2 regions of the Aquitalea sp. ASV11 genome follow, and region 2 is predicted to be linked to the other one. Evidence: riboswitches for the same ligand, from Rfam matches in the RefSeq annotation. Region 2 holds a riboswitch; the other holds the start of a gene.
What was found. A riboswitch is a leader RNA that binds a small molecule or an ion and turns the genes downstream of it on or off. The one in region 2 is predicted to bind cobalamin.
Positions count from the first base shown of each region.

Region 1: linked by a shared signal. The riboswitch ahead of JHD62_RS20010 (HoxN/HupN/NixA family nickel/cobalt transporter) and the one ahead of JHD62_RS14780 (TonB-dependent receptor) in region 2 are both predicted to bind cobalamin.

Region 1 covers NZ_JAELUD010000100.1:6,425-10,865, reverse strand. Annotated here, with positions in the region: gene cbiB (adenosylcobinamide-phosphate synthase CbiB) at 1-557, shown strand, start outside; gene cobD (threonine-phosphate decarboxylase CobD) at 550-1,536, shown strand; cobalamin riboswitch at 1,579-1,756, shown strand; gene JHD62_RS20010 (HoxN/HupN/NixA family nickel/cobalt transporter) at 1,794-2,918, shown strand; gene JHD62_RS20005 (ferredoxin) at 2,935-3,264, shown strand; gene JHD62_RS20000 (cobaltochelatase subunit CobN) at 3,261-4,441, shown strand, end outside.
Region 2 covers NZ_JAELUD010000048.1:15,860-20,300, reverse strand. Annotated here, with positions in the region: gene JHD62_RS14790 (cobalamin-binding protein) at 1-161, opposite strand, end outside; gene cobU (bifunctional adenosylcobinamide kinase/adenosylcobinamide-phosphate guanylyltransferase) at 161-685, opposite strand; gene JHD62_RS14780 (TonB-dependent receptor) at 781-2,736, opposite strand; cobalamin riboswitch at 2,906-3,111, opposite strand; gene cobT (nicotinate-nucleotide--dimethylbenzimidazole phosphoribosyltransferase) at 3,264-4,298, shown strand; gene JHD62_RS14770 (histidine phosphatase family protein) at 4,302-4,441, shown strand, end outside.

The DNA of each region.
Region 1 (4,441 bases), on a different contig from region 2:
ACACCAGCGAACTGGACGAAACCGCGGTAGCGCGCGCCACCATCGAATCGGTGCTGGAAAACGGCAGTGATGCCATTTTTGCCGCCGTATTCTGGTTTTTGCTGCTGGGCGCACCGGGCGTGGTGCTGTACCGCGCCGCCAATACCCTGGACGCCATGTGGGGCTACCGCAACGAACGCTTTTTGCACTTTGGCTGGGCCGCCGCCCGCTTTGACGATGTGCTCAACCTGATTCCCGCCCGCCTCACCGCGCTGACTTACATCCTGCTGGGCCATACCCGTCAGGGCTGGCAATGCTGGCGCGCCCAGGCCCCCACCTGGTACAGCCCCAATGCCGGGCCGGTGATGGCCGCCGGTGCCGGTGCGCTGGGCGTGCTGCTGGGCGGCGCGGCCAGCTATCACGGCAAGCTGAAACAACGCCCGACGCTGGGCCTGCAACGCCCGCCGGTGGCCCAAGACATCGCCCGCGCCATCGCGCTGGTACAGCGTAGCCTGTGGCTGTGGGTGGCACTGGCCTTGCTGGCTGGCTTGCTCAACTGGAGTTTTTCTCATGCTTGAACACGGTGGCGGCATCCTGCGTGCCGCAGCGCAATACGGCATTGCCGTACCAGACTGGCTGGACCTGTCCACCGGCCTGAACCCGCAGGGCTGGCCGGTGCCGGCCATCAGCCCGCGCAGCTGGCAGCGCCTGCCGGAACAGGACGACGGGCTGGAGCAAGCAGCGGCGGATTACTACGGCAGCCCGCTGCTACTGCCGGTGGCCGGTTCCCAGCCTGCCATCCAGTTGCTGCCGACGCTGCGCTCGCCCTGCCGGGTGGGCATGCTGCCCTTGTGTTATGCCGAACACCCCTGGCACTGGGAGCAGCACGGCCACACGCTCAGCCGTCATGCGCCCGAGGACATTGACATGGCGCTGGATGAACTGGACGTGCTGCTGCTGTGCCACCCCAACAATCCCACCGGCACCACTTTTTCCCGCACCCGGCTGCAAGACTGGCGCGCCCGGCTGGCCAGTCGCGGCGGCTGGCTGGTCGTTGACGAAGCCTTCATGGACGCCACACCGGAACACAGCCTGCTGGGTGATGTCGGCCTGCCGGGGCTGATTATCCTGCGCTCGGTAGGCAAGTTCTTTGGCCTGGCTGGCGCGCGGGTGGGCTTTGTGTTTGCCTGGCCGGCATTGCTGCAACAGCTGGCCGAAGCCATCGGCCCGTGGAGCATCAACGGCCCGGCGCGTGAAGTGGTGAAACTGGCCTTGCAGGACCACGTCTGGCAGCAAGCCATGCGCGGGCAACTGGCCGCCGACAGCCAGCGTTTGCAGCAGCTACTGCAAGACCACGGCCTGACTCCGGCAGGCGGCAGCCGCCTGTTCCAGTGGCTGCACGGGGCGTACTGCCCGGCCTTGTTCGACTTTCTGGCGAGCAAAGGCATTCTGGTGCGCCGCTTTGCCGATGGCCCCAGCCTGCGCCTTGGCCTGCCACCCGACGAAGCGGGCTGGCAGCGGCTGGAAACCGCACTGGCGCAATGGCAAAAGCCTTGAAAATCAGTCGGCAGAATTCCCATTTACCCGCTTGTCACGTATCATGCCCGCTTCCATGACGGTGCCCCATCGGGGTGAAACGGGAATGCGGTGAGACACCGCAGCTGCCCCCGCAACTGTAAGCGACGAGTCCGCATCACATGCCACCGGCCCATCCGGGAAGGCGATGCCGGGTAAAGAAGCGCGAGCCAGGAGACCGGCCGTCATACGTGTCGACGCAGGCTGAATCCGGGCGGGGTGTACCGGGGGATTGCACGATGCCGCCCACTGCAGGCGGACAGTGCCCTCGCTTGCGGCGACGTATCGTCTCCGAGGGCATCATCATGCAAGCAGACCTGCGTTCGTCTTTATCCTCCAGCAGCACCCGCCGCTCCCGTCATTTACTGGTATTGCTGCCGCTATTGGCAGCCAACCTGCTGGTATGGGCCTGGGCACTCACCGCCTTTGCCGACCACCCGGCCCAGCTGGGCACCGCCTTGCTGGCTTACCTGCTGGGTTTGCGCCATGCCGTGGATGCCGACCATATCGCCGCCATCGACAACACCGTGCGCAAGCTGATGCAGGAAAACCAGCAACCGCTGTGCGTGGGCTTTTTCTTTTCCATCGGTCATTCCCTGCTGGTGATTGCCGCCGTGGCTGCGGTGGTGTTTGCCACCCGTGCGCTACAAGAGCAAATCAATGGTTTTCGTGAAGTCGGCGGCATCATTGGCACCAGCGTGTCCGCCTTTTTCCTGCTGGCGCTGGCTGCGATGAACCTGTCCGCGCTGCGCGGCATCTGGCACAGCTTCCGCCGCGCCCGCGCGGGTGAAGCCGTGTGTGACGAGCAGCTCAACATCCTGCTGGGCAACCGTGGCCTGCTGTCGCGCCTGCTGCGGCCCTTGTTCCGCATGGTGAGCAAAAGCTGGCACATGCTGCCCATCGGCCTGCTGTTTGGCCTGGGTTTTGATACCGCCACCGAAATCGGCCTGTTTGCCATTGCCTCCTCGCAAAGCGCGGACGGCATTCCCTTGTGGAACATCATGGTGTTTCCGGTGCTGTTTGCCGCCGGCATGGCGCTGGTGGACACGCTGGACAGCATGCTGATGGTGGAAGTGTACGGCTGGGCCTTCATCAACCCCATCCGCAAGCTGTGGTACAACCTCACCATTACCCTGGTATCGGTGCTGGTGGCGGTGTGCATAGGCGGGCTGGAAACCCTGGGCCTGCTGGCCGACAAGCTGCAACTGAGCGGCGGTGCCTGGGATGTGGTGGCCATGCTCAACGACAATCTGGCCCACTTCGGCTATTTCGTGGTGGCCTTGTTTGCTCTCACCTGGGCGCTGTCCGCCGCCATCTACAAGTGGAAACGTTTTGACACCCTGCCCGGCCAACAGGCCGGGTGATTGCCGCGAGAACCGCATGCGACTGCATTACAAACACGTGCTGATGTGTACCGGCCCGCGCTGTACCGAAAACGGCCAGCAGGCCGAGGCCATGTTCAAGCAACTGGGCCAGGCCATTGACGCCTGCGAGGGCCTGAAGGTGAAACGCACCCGCAGCCATTGTTTTGCCGTGTGCAAGGAAGGCCCCATCATGGTGGTTTACCCGGAGGGCGTGTGGTATCGCAAGGTGGATGCCAGTGCAGTACAGCGCATTGTCAGCGAGCACCTGCAAGGCGGCACACCAGTGGAACCCCTGATTTTCCATCGCCTGGGCACGGGCGATGTCAGCACGGAAAGCGCGCAATGACGCATGACAACAATGGCGGCATCGTGCTGCTCAGCCATGCCGGTACCGACCTCACCGCGCTGGGCCGTGTGCACTGGCCGCAGGATTTCAGCCCGGTGTCGGGCATTGCCCTGCAACACATCGCGGATGAAAACCAGATGCAGCAGCTACTGGACGGGCCGCTGTCCAGCGCCCGCATCCTGCTGCTGCGCGTGCTGGGCCGGGTACAGGCCATCCCCGGTTTCGATCTGCTGCGCCAGCAAGCCATCGCCCGCCGTCAGGCACTGATCGTATTAAGCGGCACCGGCGAACCAGACCCGGAACTGGCCGCACTCAGCACCGCCCCCCCGGCCATCCAGCAAGATGCCAATGCCTACCTGCAAGCCGGTGGCAGCAGCAATATGGCGCAGCTGATGCGCTATCTGTCCGACCGCCTGCTGCTGACCGGCCACGGCTATCTGCCGCCGTCTGCACTGCCGGAACACGGCCTGTATCACCCGGAGCTGTCCGATGGTTGTAGTCTGGATGACTGGTCTGGCATACGCCAACCGGGCTGGCCCACGGTGGCCATCAGCTTCTACCGCGCCCACTGGCTGAGCGGCAACACCCGCTTCATCGACATGCTGGTGGACATGCTGGCCGAGCGGCAGATCAACGCGCTGCCGCTGTTTACCTCCTCGCTGCGCAGCCAGGACGACAGCGGCCTGCCGGCAGCGCTGCAATTGCTGCGCGACCCACGTGCCGGCCAGCCCTGCGTGCTGATCAACACCACCTCCTTTGCCATGGGCGAAGTCAATGCCGAAGGCGCGACCCAGGCCAGCTGGGCAGTAGAGGCTTTCGAACAACTGGACATCCCGGTGCTGCAAGCCATCACCAGCAGCATGACCCAGGCGCAGTGGGAAGCATCCGAACGCGGGCTGAACCCGCTGGACACTGCCATGAATGTGGCGCTGCCGGAATTCGACGGCCGCATCATCGGCGTGCCGGTATCGTTCAAGCCGGAAGACCCGGCCAGCAGCGACTACCAGCCACTGCCGGACCGCATGCGACGTCTGGCCGGTATTGCCGCCCGGCTGGCGCGGCTCAAGCACACCCCGGCGGAGGAGAAGCGCATCGCCTTTATCTTTACCAACTCCAACAGCAAGGCCTCGCAAGTGGGCAATGCGGTGGGGCTGGACTCCGCCGCCTCGCTGTATGC
Region 2 (4,441 bases):
ATGGCGTACAGCATTTCGGTGGCATGCGGCGATAGGGAAACAATACGCTGCGCCGCCTGCGGCAGGGTCAGCAGTTTGCCACTGGCGTCCGTCGCACTGACTGCCGCCCGGGCCGGGCCGACGCACAACAGCAGCCACAGGGCAAATGCGCGCAGCAGCATCAGCCGCCCTTGAGTGACAAAGGCAGCCCGCAGGCCACCAGGGTGACATGCTGACAGCGGGCCGCAACATCCTGGTTCAGTCGCCCCAGCAGGTCGCCATACAGGCGTGCCATGCGGCTCATCGGCATCACGCCCCAGCCGATTTCATTGGTGACCAGCAGTAATTGGCCCTGTACCGCGTCGATGGCTTCCAGCAGCCACTGCCGCTGCCGGGCGAATTCCACCTCGTCGAAGCTATCGTCCGGGCCGAAAAAGCGTATCAGCCACATGCCCAGACAGTCCACCAGCAACAGGCCGTCTTCCTGGTCGTGGCCCAGAATCAGCCCGGCCAGATCACGCCCGGCTTCCTGCACGTGCCAATGCGCTGGCCGTTGCAGGCGATGCTGGCGCACCCGTTCGGCAAACTCTTCGTCACGCACTTCGGCGGTGGCGATATAGCAGACCGGGCCGCCATGCTGGATGGCCAGGTGTTCGGCATGGCGGCTTTTGCCGGAACGCGCACCGCCGGTGATCAGGTGAGTCATGCTGTGTTGTCCATCAAATCAAACAATAAAGCCGAATCCGGCGGCATGCTGCACACCGGATTCGGCCATGGATGTTGTGCTTGCCGCCAGTTCAATCAGAAAGCATAGCGCAGGCTGGCCTGCATGTTGCGTCCATCTGCCGGATACAGGTAAGACGCGGTAGACGAAGTGTAGGTCGCAGTACCGGCGTAGCTGGCATAGCGCTTGCCCAGCAGGTTGTTGATGGCCAGCGAAGCCGAGATGTTCCTGGTGAAGTCATGGCTCAGCTTGGCGTTGACCACAGTGTAGGAGGCCAGTTCGTACGGAAAAGTATTGGACTGGTCGTTATCCAGGCGCTGCTTTCCGACATACTGAACAACCACGCCAAGCTTGCTGGCACTGTTTACCTGCCAGCTCAGACCAAGATTGGCCAGCCACTTGGGCACCATGGGAATGGTGTTGCCGGCCAGGCCGCTGCCTTGCCGGAAAGTAGCTTCAGTCCAGCTGAGATTGCCATTCAATTCCCATTGCGGGCTCAAACGCCAACGCCCTTCCAGCTCCAGCCCCTGATGGCGGGTGGGTGCCAGGTTGGCATTGGCACCATTGCCGTTGTCTGCAAACGGATTGTAGGCAATTTCATTGGTCAGGTCGCTGCGGAACAGCGCTGCCTTGGCACTGGCCTGCGCAATTTTCCATTCCACCCCGACTTCGGCATCATGGGATTGCTGTGGCAGCAAGACGGTACCGCCGGTGAAGGTAGCTTCATCTGCATTGGCAAGGCGGAAGCTCTGACCCCAGTGTCCATAAACCGACCAGCTGGGGGACAGATCCTGCTTCAGCCCCAGCAACCAGGAATGCAGGCTGGTATCCAGTGCCGGAACGCTGCTACCCGACTGCTGGATGGTATCGTTTACCTCTTGCTGGCGCGCGCCCAGGGTCAGGGTGCCACCGGTCCAGGGCTTGAACATGCTATCGACAAACAAGCCCTGATGACGCTGAGTGGTGCTGTAGCTGGAATAACCTTGCACATTTGCCGTGCTGTTAAGCCAGTCCGTTCCCAGCGTCACATTGTTCTGCCCAAAAGGCAGCTTGTAACGCAGGCTGGCATTGTTTTCACTCAGCCAGCGCTGGTCGGTACTGCTAGTGGAAACATAGTCGCTAAAGGTATTTTTGCTGCGGTGGGAAATATCACCATACAGTGTTCCGGGGCCTACATCCTGGCTGAACGATGCACCGGTGGTGGAACTGCTGGCGTCCATATAGTTATTGGGGGTAGACGTAGCGGTAGGACTGCTTGCCAACGGATTCTTGCCACTGGCAGGGTCGGCATTCAGCGAGCCGGGCAAGCGCAAGCCTTGCGAGCTGGTATTGGCAAACAACTTGATGTCACCGCCATCGTGCTTGAAAGTCAGCGTCAGGCCACCGGTATCATTGCGTTCCTGATTGTTCTGACGGTAATTGTCGGTTTTCATCGAATGCACATAGCCATCCAGCGCCAGGCCGTTGGCACCGACATGCAGGTCCGCGTCCAGCTGGCGCAGATCATAACTGCCACCAGTCACACTGATGCTGCCGCTGGTGCCATTGGCCACACCGGACTTGGTGATGATATTGATCACGCCACCAGTGGCACCGCTACCATAGGCCACGCTGCCAATACCACGTACCACTTCGATGCGCTCGATATTCGCCAGGGCCACACCGCTCAGATTGGGTGCAGACAGATCATTGGTATTCTGACGCACACCATCTACCAGAATCAGGGTATTGCTGATTCCGGTCATGCCGAAGCCTCGCATATCCACGGCAGCGGCGCTGGACGAACCACTGTTGTTGAATACATGCACGCCAGCCAGTTGGGACAATACGTCCTGCACCGTTGTCGCGGCACTGTTGGCAATCTGTTCAGCAGTGACAACGCTGACATTGGCAGGCAGATTGGCCACTGTTTCGGGTACGCGGCTGGCCGTCACCACCACTTCCTCACCCTGGAATTGCGGCAGATTGTCGGCCAAGGCCAGACTGGTCCAGCACATGGACAGCAGCATGGCGAGTTGTTGGGGTTTGAACATGAAACACACTCCTGGAACGAGGATTCGGCCGGGCACGCTGCCACAGCCACAAGAAGTGCGAAGAGGATGGCTTGCGCCATTGAGAATGGATGACACCGGAACGGGCTAGTGTGCCCGCCTGCTGTTTGCCAGATCGCCTCCCCGCGATATACAGCGACCGCCTGCCGTGGGCAGACGATACCGGACAGGCCGGTCTCCGGGCTTGGTCTTGCGCTGTCGCGCCTTCCCGTTGCCGATGGGCAACAGTGGCAATGGCGACAACTGGGCCGGCATCCGCCAGCCAGACCTTACCGTTGCGGGGGCAGCGCCGGCTTGTACCGGCTTCCCGTTTCATCCGGATCTTGCAATCCGGACACCTGTCCGGCAGCGATTATACGGCAGATTGCAGCGAAACCGCGGCAATCTGGCACGAACAGTCTTGATATGCAACAAGCAATGCCAATGCCATGGCGGCATTCAGCTTGCCGTGCTGCCCCCCATGTCTTAGAGTCGCGCTCTAGTCCATGCCAACCTTGAGAAACCGCACCATGTCCCAGGCCATTGCCCTTCCTGCCCACGCTTTTCATGAAGCCGCCCTGCAACGCCAGAATTCGCTGACCAAACCGGCTGGCAGCCTGGGTGTACTGGAAACGGTGGCCTGTCGCTTTGCCGCCTGGCAGGGCAAAACCATTCCGGCCCCCCTGCAGCCGGCCATCACCGTGTTTGCCGGTGACCACGGCGTGACAGCGGAAGGCGTATCAGCCTATCCGTCCATCGTGACCGGCGAAATGGTGAAGAATTTTGCTGCCGGTGGCGCTGCCATCTGCGTGCTGGCCCGTGCCATTGCCGCACGGCTGGAAGTGGTGGACGTCGGCGTACTGGGTCAACTGCCGGAACTGCCCATCGTGCAAGCCAAAGTGGCTGCCGGTACCGCCAACCTGGCAGTGGAAGCCGCCATGACGGCAGAACAGTGCACGGCCGCGCTGGAAGTGGGCCGCGCTGCGGCACGTCGCGCCGTGGAACACGGGGCCAATCTGCTGATTGCCGGCGACATGGGCATTGGCAATACCACGCCGTCTGCCGCGCTGATCTGCCAACTGGCGGGCTACAGCGTGGACAGCATTGTCGGCCGTGGCACCGGCATCGACGACGCCGGCCTCGTCAACAAGCGCCGCGTGGTGCAACAGGCGCTGGACCGCCTGCACGGCCAGCAACTGAATGGCAACGCCGTGCTGGCCGAACTGGGCGGGCTGGAAATTGCCGCCATGGCCGGTTTTTATCTGGAAGGCGCGGCACTGGGCGTACCCTCGCTGGTGGATGGTTTCATTGCCAGCGCCGCCGCCCTGGCCGCCCGCGCCATCGACCCGGCAGTGGCCGACTGGCTGCTGGCCAGCCATTGCTCGGAAGAAACCGGCCACAAGCTGGCACTGGAAGCCCTGCAACTGAGCCCGCTGGTGGCACTGGGCATGCGGCTGGGTGAAGGCTCCGGTGCTGCCACCTGCGTGCCCTTGCTACAACTGGCCATCAAGCTGCACGCCGAAATGGCCACGTTTGCCCAGGCCGGTGTCACCGAGAAAGACTGAGGCATGAACCCCTATACGCTCACCTTGCTGCGCCACGGCGAAATCGACCACGACGGCCGCCTGATAGGCCGCACCGACCTGCCACTGAATGAGTTGGGCTGCGAGCAGATGAGCCGCAGCTGGCAACGGCTGAACCAGCTGGC